One region of the Mesobacillus sp. QJM3NY_10 genome, then DNA from elsewhere that is predicted to be linked to it. Evidence: riboswitches for the same ligand, from Rfam matches in the RefSeq annotation. Region 1 holds a riboswitch; each other region holds the start of a gene.
The links. A riboswitch is a leader RNA that binds a small molecule or an ion and turns the genes downstream of it on or off. The one in region 1 is predicted to bind cyclic di-GMP.
Positions count from the first base shown of each region.

Region 2: it holds a riboswitch for cyclic di-GMP, as region 1 does, so the genes downstream of both, AC0VX7_RS04595 (anti-repressor SinI family protein) here and AC0VX7_RS20385 (LPXTG cell wall anchor domain-containing protein) in region 1, are expected to answer to the same signal.
Region 3: it holds a riboswitch for cyclic di-GMP, as region 1 does, so the genes downstream of both, AC0VX7_RS21595 (OmpL47-type beta-barrel domain-containing protein) here and AC0VX7_RS20385 (LPXTG cell wall anchor domain-containing protein) in region 1, are expected to answer to the same signal.
Region 4: it holds a riboswitch for cyclic di-GMP, as region 1 does, so the genes downstream of both, AC0VX7_RS04865 (DUF5667 domain-containing protein) here and AC0VX7_RS20385 (LPXTG cell wall anchor domain-containing protein) in region 1, are expected to answer to the same signal.

Region 1 covers NZ_CM149675.1:4,028,898-4,034,028, reverse strand. The annotation lists gene AC0VX7_RS20390 (iron-containing alcohol dehydrogenase) at 68-1,231, shown strand; cyclic di-GMP riboswitch class I at 1,490-1,581, shown strand; gene AC0VX7_RS20385 (LPXTG cell wall anchor domain-containing protein) at 1,720-3,090, shown strand; gene AC0VX7_RS20380 (class D sortase) at 3,146-3,829, shown strand; gene AC0VX7_RS20375 (sodium/glutamate symporter) at 3,900-5,131, shown strand, end outside.
Region 2 covers NZ_CM149675.1:907,632-912,762, reverse strand. The annotation lists gene map (type I methionyl aminopeptidase) at 1-163, opposite strand, end outside; gene AC0VX7_RS04615 (type 1 glutamine amidotransferase domain-containing protein) at 563-1,078, opposite strand; gene AC0VX7_RS04610 (late competence development ComFB family protein) at 1,280-1,555, shown strand; gene treR (trehalose operon repressor) at 1,668-2,396, opposite strand; gene AC0VX7_RS04600 (helix-turn-helix domain-containing protein) at 2,694-3,014, shown strand; gene AC0VX7_RS04595 (anti-repressor SinI family protein) at 3,186-3,311, opposite strand; cyclic di-GMP riboswitch class I at 3,341-3,426, opposite strand; gene AC0VX7_RS04590 (hypothetical protein) at 3,668-3,862, opposite strand; gene AC0VX7_RS04585 (helix-turn-helix domain-containing protein) at 4,084-4,422, shown strand; gene AC0VX7_RS04580 (pseudouridine-5'-phosphate glycosidase) at 4,528-5,131, opposite strand, start outside.
Region 3 covers NZ_CM149675.1:4,281,401-4,286,531, reverse strand. The annotation lists gene flgK (flagellar hook-associated protein FlgK) at 1-77, shown strand, start outside; gene flgL (flagellar hook-associated protein FlgL) at 88-978, shown strand; gene AC0VX7_RS21615 (DUF6470 family protein) at 1,040-1,630, shown strand; gene fliW (flagellar assembly protein FliW) at 1,645-2,079, shown strand; gene csrA (carbon storage regulator CsrA) at 2,094-2,312, shown strand; gene AC0VX7_RS21600 (flagellin N-terminal helical domain-containing protein) at 2,459-3,628, shown strand; cyclic di-GMP riboswitch class I at 3,722-3,809, shown strand; gene AC0VX7_RS21595 (OmpL47-type beta-barrel domain-containing protein) at 3,866-5,131, shown strand, end outside.
Region 4 covers NZ_CM149675.1:969,678-974,808, reverse strand. The annotation lists gene AC0VX7_RS04885 (protein kinase family protein) at 140-754, opposite strand; gene AC0VX7_RS04880 (sporulation protein) at 824-1,216, opposite strand; gene AC0VX7_RS04875 (FbpB family small basic protein) at 1,237-1,362, opposite strand; gene AC0VX7_RS04870 (hypothetical protein) at 1,439-1,570, opposite strand; gene AC0VX7_RS04865 (DUF5667 domain-containing protein) at 1,831-3,045, opposite strand; cyclic di-GMP riboswitch class I at 3,136-3,219, opposite strand; gene AC0VX7_RS04860 (pirin family protein) at 3,317-4,162, opposite strand; gene AC0VX7_RS04855 (protein phosphatase 2C domain-containing protein) at 4,338-5,131, shown strand, end outside.

The sequences.
Region 1 (5,131 bases):
TAAGAAGTGTATTTTTTGCATTGCTTTTTAAAAAGGAACATAATTAGCCTTGAGGAAGGTGATAAAAGTGGATAACTTTACATTTTATAATCCAACTAAGCTTATTTTTGGAAAAGGTCAGCTTGAGGAACTGAAGAATGAGGTCCCTCAGTATGGCAAGAAGGTTCTGCTCGTGTACGGTGGCGGCAGCATTAAGCGAAATGGACTTTATGATTCTGTCATGAACACTCTCAATGAAATTGGCGCGGAGGTATTCGAACTTTCGGGTGTTGAACCAAACCCTCGGCTGTCAACTGTTCATAAAGGTGTAAAAATATGCAAAGAAGAAGGTATTGAATTCCTGCTTGCAGTGGGCGGCGGCAGTGTAATTGACTGCACGAAAGCTATTGCAGCCGGAGCCAAATACGATGGCGATGCATGGGATCTTGTTACTAAGAAGGCTTTTGCATCAGAAGCACTTCCATTCGGGACTGTATTGACATTGGCCGCTACAGGTTCTGAGATGAATGCCGGTTCTGTCATCACCAATTGGGAAACGAACGAAAAATATGGCTGGGGCAGCCCAGTGACGTTCCCTAAATTCTCAATTTTGGATCCTGTAAATACATTTACAGTTCCTAAGGACCAAACCATATACGGCATTGTTGACATGATGTCGCATGTATTCGAGCACTATTTCCATCTGACGGAAAACACTGAATTCCAGGATCGCATGGCGGAATCCTTGCTTTTGACAGTGATGGAAACAGCTCCAAAACTGCTTGAGGACCTGGAGAACTACGAGTATCGTGCAACGATTCTTTACTCGGGAACGATGGCATTGAATGGGATCCTTAACATGGGATACCGCGGCGATTGGGCGACTCATAATATCGAGCACGCCGTATCAGCAGTGTATGATATCCCACACGGAGGCGGGCTAGCCATCCTGTTCCCGAACTGGATGAAGCATAACCTTAAGGTGAAACCAGAACGCTTCAAGAAAATGGCTGTCAGAGTTTTCGGAGTAAATCCAGAAGGCAAGACAGACGAAGAAGCAGGTTTGGAAGGAATCGAAAAGCTGCGTGAATTCTGGAACAGCATTGGTGCACCATCAAGACTTGCTGATTATGACATTGATGACAGCAAGCTGGAAGTAATGACAGATAAGGCGATGGTCAATGGCGAGTTTGGCAACTTTGCAAAATTAAATCGAGACGACGTACTGGAAATCTATCGTAAGTCGTTATAAAGAGCTTAAGGACTCAGGGTATTCCCTGGGTCCTTTGTCTTTACATGGGCAAAACCTCTCATGAATTTCCTTTGAAAATAGAGCCCTAAGCACTGATTTCATCATCCTTTTCGGGTAAATAAAGAATATGAAGAAAAATTTACCAATATTTTTTTCTAGGACTAAATGTTTAAGTAGCTGGGTAACTGTGGTAAGTCTCTAAATGTAAGACAATGGAGCAGTAGGAATTATTTACATAAGAAATCATATTAACACCAATCATGATCAGGGCAAACCTGTTGAAAGACAGGGACGCAAAGCGAGGGGTCTAAGGCTGCAGTTTTCCAGCTAAGATTGACCTAGCTGCCATGAAATTAGAGATATTCTGGCTGTTGTTTTGTCTATTAAAAAGAATGAATACGTGGAAAAGGAGGCGAGAACTTTCTTTAAATAACTGAATATTCAGTTTATTATTTGTGCACAATTTTATTCGAAAAGGGGTAGAAATTTTGAAAATTAAAAAGCGCATATCCATTTTAGTTGCATTCATGTTATTGTTTATGATTACTTTTCCGGTTACAGGTGCGTTTGCTGCGGAAAATAGCGAGCAAAAAACAAACTCCCAGCAAGAAAGTACTGTTAAACAAAAAAGTAGCAAAGTAGCTGCAAAGACTACGGATCAAAAAGAAAAGTCTAATGGTGTTGTAAAAGCGGCATCCACGGAAAATGAAGCAAACACTGAGGAAGATTCAGAAACTGAAACAACAGCTGACCAAATGGATAGCAACTCTGAACAAGATACAACAAATCAACCTGAAGCATCTGAAAATAGTGACAATCAGGAAGACAATGCTGAAGAGGGAAATAATGCTTCAGGTGAAAATAATACTCAAGAAGAAACTAATGATTCAGAAGAAAATGATGTACCAGAAGGAGATAATGCTTCAGAAGGAGAGAATGTATCAGAAGAAGATAAAGATGCAGAAGGAAGCGAAAATGAGTCGACACCAGCTGATGATGGTACCGTACCAGGAGATGAAAATAAAAGTACGCAGATTCACCTGCACATCGACAAATGTGTCAATCCTGTTGAAACAGCCTTTGTTCAGGTTAATGGCCAGTGGGAGGAAATGACGAATCCGGGTTCATCCCCTTTATATAAATCTTTTGATGATGGTGAATTCATAAAAGATGATGTTACGGCTTTTAAACTGGTTTTTTCAACAGGTGAAGAGCTTGTCATCCCAGTCAGTGAAGTAAGAGTAGGAGTGGAAGCAGAAGGCTCGGTTAATTATTGGCTGGATAATTGTGAACTTCCTATTGAAGAACCATCTGAACCGGGTGATTCAGAGGATACTGATGAAACTATGAACATACTATCAATGATTAGAATCTTGATAGACGAGACTCCACGTCCAATTGAAAAAGTAACATTGCTAATGATGAGCGGCAAGAGAATTGATTTTGAAAGAATCAATGAACTATTTAGCCTCACTCTGACGGAAGAAATACAACTTGAATTGATTCGCGGCCTTGAGATTACCAGCAACGGTGAAACCAAATTAATTCTGCTTTCGCAAATCGAGTCCCTGGAAATTGTCGAAAGTGTGCTGACACTACAATTAAACTGGGATATGGAAGGTGAAATGGTAGAGGAAAAAGCAGAAGAGGCGGAATCAGACGAGGATACTAATACGACAGCACCAGGAAATAATTCAGGATCTGGAAATACATCTGATGGCACAACAAATAAACAGGTATGGAACGGCGAGGTCCTTCCTCAAACCGGTGAAAGTAGCAGGACAATGTTCTATGTACTTGGCTTCTTGATTGCAGCAGGAGGAGTCATGCTAAGATTCAGGAATCCATTGAGGAACTAAACTCGAGTTGGAGGGGAAGCGATTCCCCTCTTTTATTTTTATACGAGGTGAAATTATGAGAAAAGTATTGTCGTTATTAATGATTCTTGCTGGTCTATCGATCTTCTTTTATCCAGCTGCAAAAGATTATTACACTTCCTACAATCAGGAGAAAATGATTGAAACATGGGAGGACAGCGGTCAGGGGAATAAGGTGGCTGCCGAGAGTCTGAGGGAACTTGAGGAAATATTCGGTATCGAAACACATGCAGAGAGCAGTGTGGATGAAGTTCCGTCAGCTGTAAAACAAGAGGCTGAAAAGCTACCGGGCGAAAATAAAAAGGAGACAAAACAGAAACTGTCCGCCGGCATGGTCGGTGTAATTGAAATAGACAAGATTGGCGTGAAGCTGCCTATATTAAATGGTGCGTCGGATGCAAATTTGGATAAAGGAGCTGGTCTGCTGGAAGGAACACCGGCTCCAGGAATGCCTGGGAACAGTGCCATTGCCGCCCACCGGAACCGAGCTTATGGAAGTATGTTTAACAGGCTTGATGAAATAAGCAAAGGTGATACCGTTACTGTAAGGGATAAAGGCAACACCTACCAATATGAAGTATACGAAACTTTAGTGGTGGAGCCACATGAAACTTTCGTATTAAATGGCAGCCAGGATGAAAAGGTACTAACCCTTATTACATGCACGCCTATTGATACGGCAACACACAGGCTGATTGTCAAAGCGAAAATCAAACCATAATAGATTCTGTGTTTTTGCCATCGATGAGAGGGTAAGGGATAAGAGAAATGATTAAATCTAGGAGGAGAAAATGGAATTTAACAATGTTCTGCTTGCATTCGTCTTTATTGCAGTCTTGCTGGCTGCGGGAATGCTCCTACGGATGACGATTCCTTTTTTCCAAAAGTATTTTATCCCTACCTCCCTTATTGCAGGACTAATTGGATTGTTAATGAGTAAGGAAGCATTGGGAAAACTGGGGTCGATCATTCCGGGAGCAGACTTTCTGGAAAATGGCGTATATCCTGAAAAAGTGTACGACGTGATGCTTTTGATTCCTGAAGTCGCGATTACCATCATTTTTGCGTCACTTTTTTTAGGCAAAAAAATACCTGGGATAAAAAAAATCTGGAAAATTGCCGGTCCTCAAGTGGCTTATGGCCAAACTGTATCATGGGGCCAGTATGTGGTCGGAATCCTCTTGGCGATTTTCATTTTGAAGCCAGTTTTCAACCTGCCTCCTATGGCAGGAGCATTGATTGAAATCGGATTTGAAGGCGGTCCAGGTACGGCTGCCGGGATGAGAGGAACCTTTGATGCACTCGATTTTTCCGAAGGGGCCAGCATCGCGCTTGGCCTGGCAACAGTCGGAATCCTGACTGGTGTGATTACTGGTATTATCATTGTCAATTGGGGCATCAGGAAAGGGATGGCGAAGGAAGCGAAGAAATCCTCCGAACTCTCTGACCGCGAACAAAAAGGTCTCTACCCAAAGGATGAAGAAAAATCGGCTGGGAAATTATCAACAAGGTCGGAATCCATTGAATCACTGACAGTCAACTTCCTCTTCATTTTTGTGGCAATCGGCGCAGGAATGCTTTTGTTAAAGGGTCTGTTGTTTCTTGAAAATACAACATGGGGTCCGGCTTACGATATCGAAATCATCAAGCATGTTCCGTTATTTCCTATGGCTTTGCTCGGAGGAGTGGCAATCCAGCTACTATATGACCGTTTCATCCCCTTCAAGCTTATTGATAAAAAAGTTATCGCAAGGATTGAGGGTTTTGCCCTGGATGTCCTTATTGTCGCATCGGTAACGACTCTTTCAATTTCCGCGATCAGTGAAAATATCCTGCCTTTCTTGATACTTGCCGGGGCTGGCATCGCGCTGAACCTTGCCGCATTTTTCTTGCTGGCAAAAAGAGTTATGCCTGATTATTGGTTTGAGAGAGCGGTGCTTGAATATGGACAATCCATGGGAATGACCACTACCGGTTTACTTTTGCTGCAAATAGTGGATCCGGAAAAAGAGACGCCAGCATT
Region 2 (5,131 bases), 1.7 Mb from region 1:
GAGTGGCTCCGTGTTTTTTTAAATAATCCTCGACAAACTGGTCGATTTCCCAGGTGGTTACCCCCGGCTTGATCAGTTTGCGCAACTCTTTATGCACGGAAGCGAGCAGCTTACCCGCTGCCTTCATATTTTCAATCTCACGTGCCGATTTTAATACAATCATTCCGTCATCTCCCCGAATCAATTCAATTCTATATTATCTTATATGAATAAATTCGCAAAATGAACCGGTTGATGGCGCATTTCAACTTCAATCTTGCTATTTTTGAAGAAATTATAGTTGTTTCCAAACACAATCCGCTTAAACAGTGTTTTTTGGTTAGTTTCAATTCCTTTTAGTTGGAGGTTCCACAACTTATTGGCGAAAAAAATATTTTATTGGCGATTTCCTCTAACTTATTGGCGAAAATCAGATTTTATTGGCGAAAACCTGCAACTTATTGGCGATAATCAAAATTTATTGGCGAACTGGAAATTCCACGCGTTTTTTCCCAATTTCCAGACCCAAATAAACACCAATAAAAAACCCTCCTGCCTAAGCAAAAGGGTTCCTCTGCAAATATTATTGCAACACTTTTAGTGCCTCGCGATTGAATGCCGGGATATCTTTCGGTTCCCTGCTGGTCACGAGCTGATTGCAGCAAACGACGACTTCTTTGTCCATGTATTTTGCTCCGGCATATTCCATGTCGACGCGGATGGACTTATAGCCGGTGGCTCCTCTGCCTTCAAGCGTTTTTGCGGTAAGCAGCAACTGCGGTCCATGGCAGATGGCGAAGACAGGTTTCTTCTCGTCCATGAATGCCTTGGCAAATTGGACGAATCGCTCATCCTCACGCAGCTGGTCCGGAGAGAATCCTCCTGGGATGAAGAGTGCATCGAAGTCTTCCGGCTTGACTCTGTCGATGCTTTCATCAATTTTAACCTCAGCTTTTTCCTGCTTTCCAGTAACGGTCTTGCCTTGTTCCTTTTCAATCGTAACCACTTCATGTCCAGCTTCAGTAAAAGCACGTGACGGCTCAAGATATTCCACATCTTCAAATAAATCGGTTATTAAACAGGCAATTTTTTTACCCATATATTCAACATCTCCTTTTTTAAAAATCTCCACTATTAAAATTCCCTGTCTTCCGTTTGTAAAACATCTAATATAAGTTCCATTATCTTGTATAAAAACATGCCAAAAGACCTATCTTATAGCAAAAATAAAAAAAACATTTTATATTTTCGCCATTCAACTATAATTTAATTTAAGACATCAATAGGGAGAGAAGGCACCATGAAATTTAGTTATGTCAATGTAATGGAAGAGGTCGTTTCCACTCTTGTCAATGTGTTGATGATGAGCCCTGATTACCAGACCTTCTGTAATTGCCAGAAGTGCCGGAATGATATCATTGCCATCAGCCTGAACACTCTTCCAAGTCACTACGTCACGACAGAAGATGGCAGGAAGATGGTTTACGAACAACTTAATACCCAGGAAAACAGAACCTGGATCAATAAAAGAATCATCAGTGCCATTCATCTTGTCGGCAAATACCCAAAGCATTAAATCAGAAATAAGTAATCAGATTGTACCAATATCTGATCCCTTATCTAAAAATAAAAGCTGCCAATTGACAGCCGGGTAACCGGGCATCCATCAATGGCAGCTTCTTTTTTTGTTATAAAGACTGTTGGGTATCCATCCGTCTGGCAAAATCAACGAAACGGAACTTGTCGGGGCGGTGCCTTGACTCGGTATATTGGAACAGGGTAGCATCATCAAAATAAATATAGTTTTTCACGATGACGATTGCATTAAACCCATCCATATCAAGGAGTTTTTTGTCCTCGGCACTTGGTTCCTCTACTGTGAATTCCTTTTTTGCAAAGCTGATTTTTTTCTCCAGTTTTCCTTCTATATACTCAAATATTGAGTTTTCACATTTCTCACGTGATAGTCCTGGCACATGCTTTTCTACGAGAAAATCCTTGTCGAGGATCACTCGTTCTTCATCAATATGCCGTACTCTTTTAACCTTCCAAACCTTTTCATCATCCTCAACATTCAATTCCCTGGCAATTTCCCGGCCTGCCAATTCGAGAGTGAATTCTTCCACAGTCGTTTTCGCCTTTCCACCCATATTCTCCGCCAGTTCTTTAAAACTGATCAATCCGGAAATCGGAAACTGATGTCTTTTTAAATCCAGCACAAGTGAACCCTTGCCGCGAATTTTTTGGATAAACCCATTTTGAGCAAGAAGATTCAGCGCTTTACGGATGGTTTCCCTGGACGTTTGGTACATATCCGCAAATTCATTTTCAGATGGCAAAATCGTTTTAGGAGGATAATGTCCTTCCTGGATCTGTTTCGAAATCTCTTCATAGATCAATAAATACTTTTTCTGCATAACATATCACCCGTACCTTGTCTGATTGCTACCATTTTACCTTTTTTATGTTCGTTTGAATACAATAGACAATTGTGTTTGTTTTTTTCATACAAACTTCATAAAATAATGTGCAACTATAAACTACAATAGCCGATATAAAAGCATCGAGTTTTTTCCCAACAGGTTTTTTGATAAAAATAGACCCCAAAAACTTTAATTCTGGTTATAATTGTTCTATAAGTCGTTCTCAATATGGAACTATTTTATCAGATTTGTTATGATATAACTATAAATTGATAAGGTGTGTGGATAACAGTGATCGGTGAACGCGTCAAGAAACTTCGACAAGAAAAAAGGATGTCCTTATCTGAACTGGCAGAGCAAGCTGGCGTGGCAAAATCATATTTGAGCTCTTTGGAGCGAAACCTTCAAACAAATCCTTCAATCCAATTTTTAGAAAAGATAGCAGGAGTATTGAATGTACCGGTAGACCATCTAATCCATGAACAACCTGACAAAGAAAACATGGATTCTGATTGGGTCAATCTTGTAAAAGAAGCAATGGATTCTGGTATCACAAAAGACCAGTTCCGTGAGTTTCTGGAATTCAATAAATGGAGACTCCACAATAAATAAACCTCAATGGACAGCCTGTGCTGTCCATTTTTTATTACGGCTGTTTTCGCATTGATTGTGGCTTTTCATCCTTCGCTGCATATACGAAAAGAGCCTTATTAAAAAATAAAAAGCACCTCTAAAAAGAGCTGCTCGATGGCAATTCCATTTTCTATGTAAAGATCCACTTGCCTATTTGTTGGTCTTCGTTAAAAACTCCCTGATTTCTTCTTTGTTTATCCCCAACTCTAATGCTTCCATTATAAGTTGCATCCATTCTGTATCCAGTTCTTCGAAAACTACCTGTTCTTTAATCAAGTTCTTCCCCCCAAAATACAGTTAGTATTCCAGGCAGTCCGGCCATCATAGTACATCGCACCTTAGATCCGTGACTTTGCGTCCTAGTTTTTCAACAAGTTTGCCTTTTTCTGTATCTTTTTACTCACTTTTTTACTCCCAATGTCATTGTACATTGTTCGATATATTTAACATGTAAATATTTGTCGGCAACAATCTAAGTATTTTTTCTCTTTTCTTCCAAACAATTACAAAAACATAGCATAAAAGTTTTATTATCTGAAAATTTAAACCATTTACTTAAAGATTTTTGTCAGATTATAGCTCTAATTGTTGAACTCTTTTTTAAAAATAACCCCCATAAACTTGAGATGGTCCTATGGATGGCCAGTTTTCTTATACATTTGCTTTTTTAAGTGCGGTAAAATTGCCACTTTCTCAAGACTGATGGCATTAAAAAACGGGTATCTCGTTAAATCCTTTCCGCAAATCGGACAGAGCCACTCTCCAACCTCACTGCTGCTAAACGAAGGACGGTTACAACGATCACAATTTTTTCTGTACACGGCCATCAAGCCCCCTTTTAAAAGAAATTTGTTACTATATTCCATTCGAGTATAGTCCATTTGTATCAATTCTGAAAAAGTCTAAAATATCGCTAATTTTCTTAAAAAAGAACAAAAATCGTTCTTTTTTAAGAAATCCCTCCGTTTATCTCAGTTTCTTGTATTTTTAAAAGAACTGAATTGTTCGTTATAATGAATTCATAGATGAACAAAAAGGAGATTCTCTTATGACGGTTGGAGAGAAAATAAAAAGTTTAAGGCTTAAAAAAAAGTATTCCATTAGTGAACTCTCTGAAAGAGCAAATGTTTCCAAATCCTATCTCAGTTATATCGAAAGAGGGATCCAGGGAAATCCATCGCTTCAGGTATTGTCCCGCCTGGCAGACAACTTGGATACAACTGTTGAGTATTTGATGGGACAGCAAAACATGAAAGCTGCCAGGATGCCTGTTGATGAGGAATGGGTTGGACTCGTTGATGAAGCTATAAAAAACGGGATCAGCAAAGAAGATTTTGCTTATTATCTGGATTTCATGAAGTTCAAGAGCATGAGAAAACAGGATTAGCAGTTAAGTATTTATATAAATTACAATGCAAAACTGCGCTTTAGAACAAGTATTTCCTATAAGAGGCGTTGATTTGACTGTTTGTCTCCAAAAAAAGAACCAGCCTCATAGGCTGATTCTCTGTTTGGCCAGGCTGGCTGCAATCTTTGCCCCCACCCTCGCATTATTTTTCACAAGTGCGATATTCGCAACAAGGCTTTTCCCATCAGTTAATTCTTTCACCTTCCCAAGAAGGAATGGAGTTACCTGTTTGCCGCCGATTTGTTTTTCTCTGGCTTCACCCAGGGCTTTTTCAATTACATTGGCGATAAAACTTTCCTCTAAGGCGTCTTCTTCCGGAATTGGATTAGCCACGACGACTCCTCCATCAAGTCCCAGTTCCCATTTGGTTTTGATCATCTCTGCTACAGCTTCTGGTGTATTAAGCCGGAAGTTAACATTGTATGGACTTGTACGCGTATAAAAGGCTGGCAGCGATTCAGTCCCAAAACCTACAACAGGAACCCCTTGAGTTTCAAGATATTCAAGCGTGAGTCCAAGGTCAAGAATAGACTTGGCGCCGGCACATACAACCGCGACATTCGTCTTGGCCAGCTCCTGCAGGTCGGCGGAAATATCCATTGTTGTTTCTGCTTCGCGATGTACGCCTCCTATTCCGCCGGTCACAAACACTTCAATCTTTGCGAGCTCTGCGCAAATCATCGTTGCT
Region 3 (5,131 bases), 250 kb from region 1:
CTTCAGCCAGGATGATCACTGTTACTGATGAGATATTAGATAAAATAATAAACGGCATGGGCGTCGTTGGCAGGTAGGTGAATGTAAATGCGTGTAACACAATCGATGATCTCAGCTAATTCTTTGAGAAACTTAAGTGAAAGCTATCGGAAGATGGGAAAGTCCCAGGATATGCTTTCAACAGGGAAAAAGATAACAAAGCCATCAGATGATCCCGTAGTGGCCATGAAAGGGATGTTTTATCGTTCTAACCTGACAGAGGTTGAGCAATATAAGCGGAATCTATCCGAACTTTATGTTTGGCTGGAAAACTCGGAGGCGGGCATTGAGCAGGCGAACAATGCCATGCAGAGGTTAAGAGAACTCACTCTTCAAGGAAAAAATGGAACGAACAGTGATGAAGATAAAAGGGCTATTGCCCGTGAAGTTGCACAATTAAAAGAAGGCCTTGTTGAAACTGCTAACACTAAGGTTGCTGGAAGGTATATTTTCCATGGAACTGATGTAACAAACCCGCCTGTCTCCGATGGAAATCCGCCTGTAGTTGCAGGCAATATGACAGACCCGTCTATAGATAATTACAGAGTAGAGGTTTCCAGAGGAGTTTCGATGAAGGCGAATGTTAATCCTGCAAATGTATTCAGCCAGGACCTCTTTAATGTCGTTAATTCGATACAAGAAAGCCTGGAGGGTACATCAAACGCCAGCCTGGATGACCTGTTGCTGCAGTTGGATTCTGTAATGGAAACAGTATCTGGAGAACGCTCGGATCTGGGTGCCCGTTACAACCGTCTTGAAATGCTCGATTCACGGATTGGACAGCAGGAAGTTTTGGCAACAAGGGTTCTGTCTGATAATGAAGATGCTGATATTGAAAGAGTTATAACTGATTTGAAGACGCAGGAAAGTGTTCATCGGGCTGCGCTTGGAGTTGGTGCTAGAATTATTCAGCCTACTCTATTAGACTTTTTAAGATAAAGCTATTCTGTTAAAGAATAGCTTTTTTTATAGATAAAAATACTTTGGGAGTGTGGTAACAATGGAGCTTCCGCAAATACGCATCGAATCCAGGATGGCTAAGATAGGGATGGAAACTGAAAGGGGAAAGCTTGAAATTAAGCAGGAACCGGCGGAACTTAGCATTCAGCAGCCAAAAGCAGAAATGGTTATTGAGAGAAAGTCAGCCAGGTTGACCATTGATCAGACAAAGGCGAGAGAAGACATGGATCTAAAGAATATTTCTAAGCGTATAGAAGAATTTGCAGAACAAGGCTATCAGGATTGGCTCGACGGACTTGGGAGGATGTCCCAGGATGGTGATGAATTGATGAAAATAGAAAATGGCTTTAATGCTATTCCGGATTTAGCCAAGAGAAACAGTGAACCGCCAATCTATGACTTTAATATTGGCTGGATACCATCACCTGGAAGTGTGGAAATCTCCTATGATCCAAGTGAAGTAAATATCCAATGGCAAACCCATAAACCCAATATAGACGTTAAAATCAATAAACCGATGATCAATTATACGCCAGATAAAACAAGAATCTTTATGCAACAGCCGCCTTCATTAAAAATAGATTTTGATAATCTCCGTTTTGTCGGAATCAATTACGAACAAACTATTTAAGGGAATGAATAAAAATGATAATACAAACTAAGTACCACGGAGAAGTAGACGTCCAAGAATCAGAAGCTCTTTACTTCGAAAGAGGTATTCCTGGATTTCCGGAAGAGAAAAGATTCTATGTTTTGCCCTTGTCTGAGGACAGTGTTTTTTTAATTTTACAATCAGCTATTTCATCTTCAATTGCTTTTGTAGTTGCTAATCCATTCAATTTTTTCAAGGATTATGATTTCATGCTGGAGGATTCTGTCCAAAAAGGACTTGGACTGGTTACAGCCGAAGATGTTTCTGTTTACGTCATCCTTACAGTAGAGGAGCCCTTTAATAAAACAACTGCCAACCTGCAGGCCCCGTTGATCATTAACAGAGAAAATAACAAAGGGAAACAGGTTATTTTGAATGACTCAAAATATCATACAAAACATCGAATTTTTCCTGAAAATGTTAAGTGAAAAGGGGTGATATCATGCTTGTACTGACTCGAAAAGATGGGGAATCAATTAAAATCGGTGATGATATTGAGATTACCATTATTTCTGCGAAAAACGATAAAGTTAAAATCGGAATAAAGGCCCCAGAGAATATTGATATTTTCAGAAAAGAAGTCCTTGACCAAATCGAGGTAGAAAATGAGAAAGCAACTAAGGATATTGGCAGCATGATTAATTTTTTGAAAAAAGACTAAAAAATATTATATTTTTTCATAAAAACTATTAAAAGAGTTTTTTTACAGACGATAAATTAAGTGTAAGAAGAATGGTGCGGCCGACCTATTCTTTCAAACTAATGTTCACATGGATGTGGACTCTAATTTCAAGGAGGAAATTCAAAATGAGAATTAATCACAATATCGCTGCTTTGAACACTTACCGTCAATTCTCTGGTGCTGCTAATGCACAGAGCAAATCAATGGAAAAATTATCTTCAGGTCTTCGTATCAACCGTGCTGGTGATGATGCAGCAGGTCTAGCAATCTCTGAAAAAATGCGCGGCCAAATTCGTGGTCTTGAAATGGGAGCAAAGAATGCTCAAGACGGCATTTCTCTAATCCAGACTGCTGAAGGCGCACTAAACGAAACTCACTCTATCCTTCAGCGTATGCGTGAACTAGCTGTTCAATCTTCTAACGATTCAAACACAGATGCTGACCGTACTGAGCTTCAAAAAGAAATGGATCAGCTAATCGAAGAAGTCGACCGTATCGGTAACAATACTGAGTTTAACACGAAGAAGCTTATCGACGGTTCCAAGAGCGGTGTTACAGAACAGCTTGGAAATGTAAATTTTGACAACCAAGGTGAAACTGCATTATTCACAGCTGTTAAAGCTACTACTGCTGCAGTAGCTGGAACTCCAGGTACAGAAGCAGATGAAACAATCAATGTTAAGATCACTGATTACGATGCTGCGGCTGACACTTATTCTTTAGAGTGGACTGCACAAGATGGACAGACAAACACTATTACTGGTGTTGCAGCTGCTGGTGGAGACCAGACTATCGCAACTTCTGGTGGTTCATATGTAGTAACTCTAGGAGCAGTAGGCGTTGAAGATATCGGTAAGGAATCTACTTTTACATCCCGTGCATCTGTTGAAGAATACAAGAACAACACTTTGAGCTTCCAAATCGGAGCTAACTCTTCACAAACTATGAACGTTGATATCAACGACATGAGAGCTTCTGCCCTTCACGTTGACAACATTGATGTTTCTTCAGCAGCAACTGCTGAATCTTCTATCTCTGCAATCAACAAAGCGATCGAAGATGTATCTGCTCAGCGTTCTAAGCTTGGTGCATTCCAAAACCGCTTAGAGCACACAATCAATAACCTTGGAACATCTCAAGAAAACCTGACAGCTGCTGAGTCTCGTATCCGTGACGTTGACATGGCTAAGGAAATGATGGAACAGACTAAGAACTCTATCCTTTCTCAAGCTGCACAAGCAATGCTTGCTCAAGCAAACCAGCAGCCACAAGGCGTACTTCAGCTTCTTCGTTAATCAGCATGACATAAAGAGAGATCTTATTTATAAGGTCTCTCTCTTTACTATCTCTATATAGGACTTTCGATGCCGTATTAAATAACTATTGAATTGTGAAAAAGGCAAATCATAGGAAACTATGAGACGCAAAGCCATGGGCCTGAACCAATGAAAAATTGGATGGCAGCCGGATACCACTTGAATTTTCAACTTGAATTTTCGGATGGCCTTTTTCATTAGAAAAAGGAGAAAAATATGATAAAAAAACTATCAGTGGTCATGATATTTATTATGACTTTTAATCTACTTTCCCCCTTAGCTAATATATTTGCATATGATATATTGACTCCAACAAACCTAAGGGAAAACCAGGCATATCCAGGAAACATCATCCTTGCATGGGATAAGGTAACTGGTGCGAGCGGTTATAAGATCTATGAAGTAAGCAACGGCCAGCAGACCTTCGTGAAACAGGTAAGTTATACGGATACAGAAACGACTGTTTTTAATGTGCCAGAAGGTAAATTTACCTATGCGGTGACAGCATTCAGGCAGACCCAGGAAACGTCACTGTCAAATACGGTTACTGTAGAAGTCATTTATCCTGAAATGCAGAAGCCTTTAAATCAAAAATACTCTATTACCAATGGTAACGACTATGTATTAACTTGGGACAAGGCAGTTTATGCAACAGACTATAATATTTATCGTGTAAGTGAAGGGAATAGAGAACTAGTTGGGACAACCAAGAACCTGACTTACACACTAGTGAACCACCCTGAAGGTAGTTACACCTATGAGATCACTTCCTATGTTGCAAGGTTCGGGGAATCTGTCGAGGGAACAAGACTGGATTTCAATGTTGTACACCCTAAGATGCAGTCGCCTATTGTCAATTATTCAGTACAAAACGGAAACGACCTGGTGTTTTCCTGGGTAAAAGTTCCTTATGCAACGAACTATAAAGTCTATGAAGTTATCAATGGACAGCGTGAGTTGCTAGCAACTACTAAACTTGCCACCCAATTAATTTCAAATGTGTCACAAGGCAGACATGTATATGAAGTTACAGCCCAAAGCGACCGTTTTGGTGAATCAGAAGTTCCATTCCGTATAGAACTAAATATGGTTCATCCAGAAATGAAGTCCCCAGCAAACTTCACCTACTCTTTTACAAATGTAAATGACATTAATTTGAGGTGGTCGCAAGCAGAGTTTGCGAACTCATATAAGCTTTACCAGATTATTGACGGCGAGAAAAAATTAATTCTGTCAACCTCTGCCTTGAATACGACATACAGAAACATGCCAGAGGGCCATTATATCTATGAATTGTCAACTGTATCTGACCGGTTTGGAGAATCCGCTTCAGTGTCCAGAATAGAGTTTGATCTTGTGCACCCGCTGATGAAAGCACCGGAGAATCTGAATCTAACTGTGCAGAACGGCAGTGATTTTGTGCTTCGGTGGGACGCAGTTGAGCATGCAACTGCATACAAGATTTATCAAATTAAGGACGGA
Region 4 (5,131 bases), 1.7 Mb from region 1:
TTCAGAATGCAGGACAAGTTTTTGCACTTATGGACGTTCACCGAATCTGATTTCCGAGACGAGTAAATCAGTTTCTTTTCGCCTCATCTAGCTTTCAATTGTAATATTATGTACAAACAAGGACTGCAGCCATTCAGGTTTAGTTGATTGATGGCAGCAGTCCTCTTTTATAAAAGTATGCAATTACATTCATCGCAGGTTCTGGCATTTTTTTCGGGAAGCGTTCATGCCTGTAATATTTATAAAAAGCGCTTTTTAGGTCCTCCCACTGAGAACATGTTTTCGTCTGCCGGAATCGAGCTACATCTATAAGCTTGACTTCATCATTAGGAGTGATGATGATATTCCGCAGATGTATATCAGACGGGTTCAAGCCTTTTTCTCTTGCAAGCTTAAGGGCTTCATCGACATCCTCAATATGGCCAGCGGCAATCGGCATGCCATTTACCAAACATTGATAAAGCGTCATGCCCCGAACATAATCCATGACCAGATAATTGCTTCCCGACTCATGAAGAGAAGGGAAGAATGGATTTCCAGCAAGCTCCTTATAAATCCCCGCCTCTTCTGCTGCCACCTTTTCAAATTGCGGAAAGAAAACCTTTAAAACAAGATTTGTACCGTCAATTCGGAACGCGAAAGCACTTCTTCCCTCTCCAACCAGCTTTAGTGATGGATCTTTATGAATCAAAGCTGCTTTTAATCCTCGAGTTGAATAAACTACACTATCTGCCAGATGTTTATATTGATTCATTCTTCCGCTCCTCTCACCGTGGTCCCGAAAGGCGGGGTCTGGTTTTTCCATACGCACAGATTCCACAGTTCAGCCCTTCACCACCTTGATCATGTCTTCGTCCCAGCTTTCAACTCCCTGTTTGAAGACCAGCTTTGTTTTAAAATGATAAGAGATATCCTTGCTTGAAGGAGGTACATCCGCTGGCAGCAGGAAACTGAACGGCACCATATCATCTCCATCTGGCTGAATCCTCAACTTTACATCGATTGATACAGTATCCAGTACGTTTTCTGCTTCAGTCTTCAAATTTACCATGACAAGGGCACACTCAATGAGCTGCAGGTCCTGATCAACCGTACCACCCTTGATCATAAACTTTCCATTCACCGAATCCCCAGGCTTTAAAACATCCTTTTCCAGAATCAGGTCAATCTGGGCGGACCCTACTCCCAGCAAAGACATATACTTCCGTAATAACATCGTGTTCCTCCGTCTATTAACTATTTTGGATTGGTGTATTTGTCATCAAGCCGCTTCTCGATGATCTCGATCCGCTTTTGGTCTGCTAATAATTCTTCTTTGTTCTTTTTTACAAGTTCATCAAAACTAAGCTGTAATTTCTTCACAACATCCACACTCCAATATTTAAATTTATGTTTCTAGGTAAGAAAATGTCTCTGGAAAAGTATTTTTAGCCAGCATTTATTTGTTCCATATAAATCCGCCTGCTTCTTCGGGAATGTGATTCTGTGAGATTTTGGTCGTAAGCTCATTTTGCTCTTGTACGGGGACATACCCCATCTTCCTGTGTACATTCTTCTTCAGTTTATCCAAAAAAGACCTCCACCCGCTCAGGTGAAGGTCTTAAAAACAAATAAAGACCTTCACCAAATATGGCAAAGGTCTTGCTAACAACGATCGTTGCCAACAAAGCCGGGAGTGATCTCCGTAATGACGACTCTGTTGTGAAAGCTACTCCCCTTTAGGAGAAACTATTCAAATGTATACGATTATGATACATGACAGTGTGCATTCCGTCAATTCATTGGAAATTGAACTGGCAGGTGAATTCTCTAATTTAACATAGATTAGTTTTACTTACCGTTGTTTTTTCCATTACCCTTGTTAGAATTCTCATCACTGTCATCTTCTTGCTCTTCATTGCCTTCGTCTTGTTGTTTTTCTTTATTTTTCTTGCCTTCTACCTGTTTTCCTTCTTCTTCTTTTTTGGATTCTTCACGCTTTTTTTCTTCAGCTTTTCTGGATGTTTCCTTTTGTTGCTCTTCAGCTTTTTTAGCTGCTTCTTTTTGTTTTTCTTCAGCTTTTTTTGCAGCCTCAAGTCGTTGTTGTTCTGATTTTTCCGCGGCTAAACGTTGTTGTTCTTCTGCTTTTTTCGCAGCTTTTGACTTTTGCTCTTCACCCTTCGTCACACTTTGTGCTGAAGCAGCACTTGCCTGCTGGACGGTGGATTGTTCAGAGGCTGTCTCTTCACTTTCAGCTACATCGATAGCTTCAGTTTCATCGACTTGCTGTTCGGCTTCTTCTGTGCTGCTCTCTTCTTCTGATTCCTCGATGTTTTCATCAGTTTCCGATTCTGTTTCAGAAGCCTGTTTTTTGCCTGATGCGAGGCCTTTCATTTGCGATGGATGAACACCAAGCTGCTTTGCCGCCTGTCCGAATCCAATCTTTTCTTCTGTATATAAAGCAGTGATTTCTTCTACTGTTTTGCCAGCCGCTTCTGCCAGCCAGAAGATTTGAGCGATTTGGCCATATCCCAACTCCTGTTCACGCAGCTGGGAAACCAGTTCCTGGTCCAAATCCTTTACTACGTTAGCAACGATCTTCGCTTGTTCTGTTGCTTCCTCAACCTCTTCCATCAGCTCATCTTCCAGGTCTTCGGTCAACTCATCTTCAACTTCAGAAACGTTTTCCAGCTCTTCCGTCAGTTCATCTTCACCTTCAGAATCAGTGACATCTTCAACAATTACTTCAGTAACCTTCTCTTCTGCTGCCTCAAGAGCCTCTAAATATTCTTCAAAAGCTTGTTGTACGAATTCTGTTTTTTCCTCTTCTGACATCGCTGTCGCTTCAGCCAATCTCTCGTTCGCGAATTCCAGGAGAAGCTGGGCTTCTTTTTCATCATCGAAGGTTACTAGTAGCTTCAATTCCTCAAATAATTGATCAAACGTAAATAAAAATTCGTCAGGAGTCGTTCCCGGATCTACCGTTTCAATTATCTCATCTGCAGAGACTCCCGTACCAAAAGCTAACACTCCGGACAAAATTGTTGATGCTAAAAGCTTCTTCATTCCAATACCTCCGCTTATTACTATATTGGAATTAAAATCGACAAAAAAAGTGCTGTCCGAAGAGCAGCACATACATTAGCTATGTGAATCTTCGGCAACTGGCTGGCATAGTTCATGACTTTAGCCCCTGTAGCTTTGCGCCCCCAGATTTCCCTGGGTTTGCCATTATCGGATTTTAATTCTACTTTAATCTTACTTTTTCGACAGACAAAAATAAATAGAAATGTTAAGAAAAGACTATAATTCAAAGTATTTAGGTAATTATACCTATCTACTTGGCTTCCTCGCCGAACTTCCCTTCCTGATAATCACGGTAAGCCTGGCGAATCTCCTCCATCGAATTCATCACAAACGGTCCGTAGGCCACCACTTCCTCGTTGATTGGCTTCCCGGAATATACCAATACTCTTGATCGCTTGTTCGCTTTCAGCATTAGTCCGCTTGCTCCTTCGCCTCCGTCATTAAAAGTCAAAGTCGCTGCGGAAGATTTTTTGAGGTTTGTCTGGCTTGAGCCGGCATCGATTTCACCAGATAGAATATATAAGAAAGCGTTATGTGATTCCGGCAATTCATATGTGAAGTTAGCTCCCTCAGCCAGCTGAATTTCTGATAAGGTAAAAGGCACTAATGGCTCGAGAGGCCCTTTCACTCCAGCAGTTTCTCCTGAATACACCTTTAAAGTTCCGCCTTCAAACTGGACAACAGGTGCATTTTCGGAATATACGTTTTGATAAGAAGTGGTTGTGCCTTTCAACTGCTTAGGCAGGTTCAGCCAGAGCTGCAGTGTATGTGCTATATCATTGTCCACTGCCTCTTCAGCATGCCGCGCACCGCTACCGGCGTTCATGTACTGGATATCACCAGATTCAAGGATACTGTGACCACCATGGTTGTCAATGTGCTCAAGCCTTCCGTCAATGATATATGTGATTGTCTGGAAACCGCGATGCGGGTGATCGGAAAACGTCCCGCGCTTAAACCAGTCCTCCGCCATTAAAATGAAAGGATCCAACTCCCTCCAGTTTTGCGGATTAAGTACAAGTCCTGCCTGGACGTGCGGCATCCCTCTCTCTTCATATTGAACGGTCCAATGGTTCTTGATCTCTCTATTAAACATTTGCATAACCCCTTTATCTAAAGTAGCCTAAGTTCTTATCACCAAATTATAACAATCCTATGATATATTTTAAAATAAAGATACTTTAAACTGAGAGATATAGATGTGCATGACTGATTTACTTCAATTCCAATCCAGCAGAATGACCGATATCCCAGGGGGCAGGCGAAATTATATGAACATAAATCAAGATTTCAATTGGGTAGGAAACGAGGAAAGTTTTGTGGACCAGCCAAGTATAGTTCAACTCGGTAGTATTGTCATTGGCCGGTACGGAGGGAATTCAAGTGCAGGCCAATACAAAAATGAGGATGGCTGCCTCGTCATGTCAGATTCTGAACAGGATTGGGAGTTTGTGATTCTTTTAGATGCCCACACTAGTGCCGAAAGTGCTGAACTGATTGTTGAAGCCTTCAGGCAACAAAAGAGTAAAATACGAGATTTCCTCTCCCTATCTATAAATGAAGCTTTTCGAAGTTTGGAACGTTTTATCCTTAACCTTTTTCAAGGTAAGGAGTTTTTAGAGGATTGCCAGAGAGTTAAAGGAGAAACTGCCTGCTTGATCGTCGCCAGGAAAAGCAAGTACTGCTGGTGGTTTTCTGTCGGCGACTGCCTGTTCTACTTGCACCATCCCGAACTTGCCTCGCTTGGACAATATCAAGTGAACCAGCGCCATTTTTATGAATGGATTGGTCAGGTAAATACATTTAGTCAAGCCGTCCCTTGCTTCAGCAGCGGAACAAAGGAATTACGAAAAGGCGTCAATCATCTCGTCATGACAACGGATGGCCTGGTTGAGTGCCCAGGGGAGCCATACATAGACCCAAAAGCTATTTTTAATGAGTTCTCTCTTTCGTCCAACCAAGATGGAGTAAGAAAACTGCTTAAAAGAATTCAAGATCACAATGTACGTGATAGCACAACCATCCTATCCTGGATGGTGGTCAGCGACAAAGAAGCGACAGTACC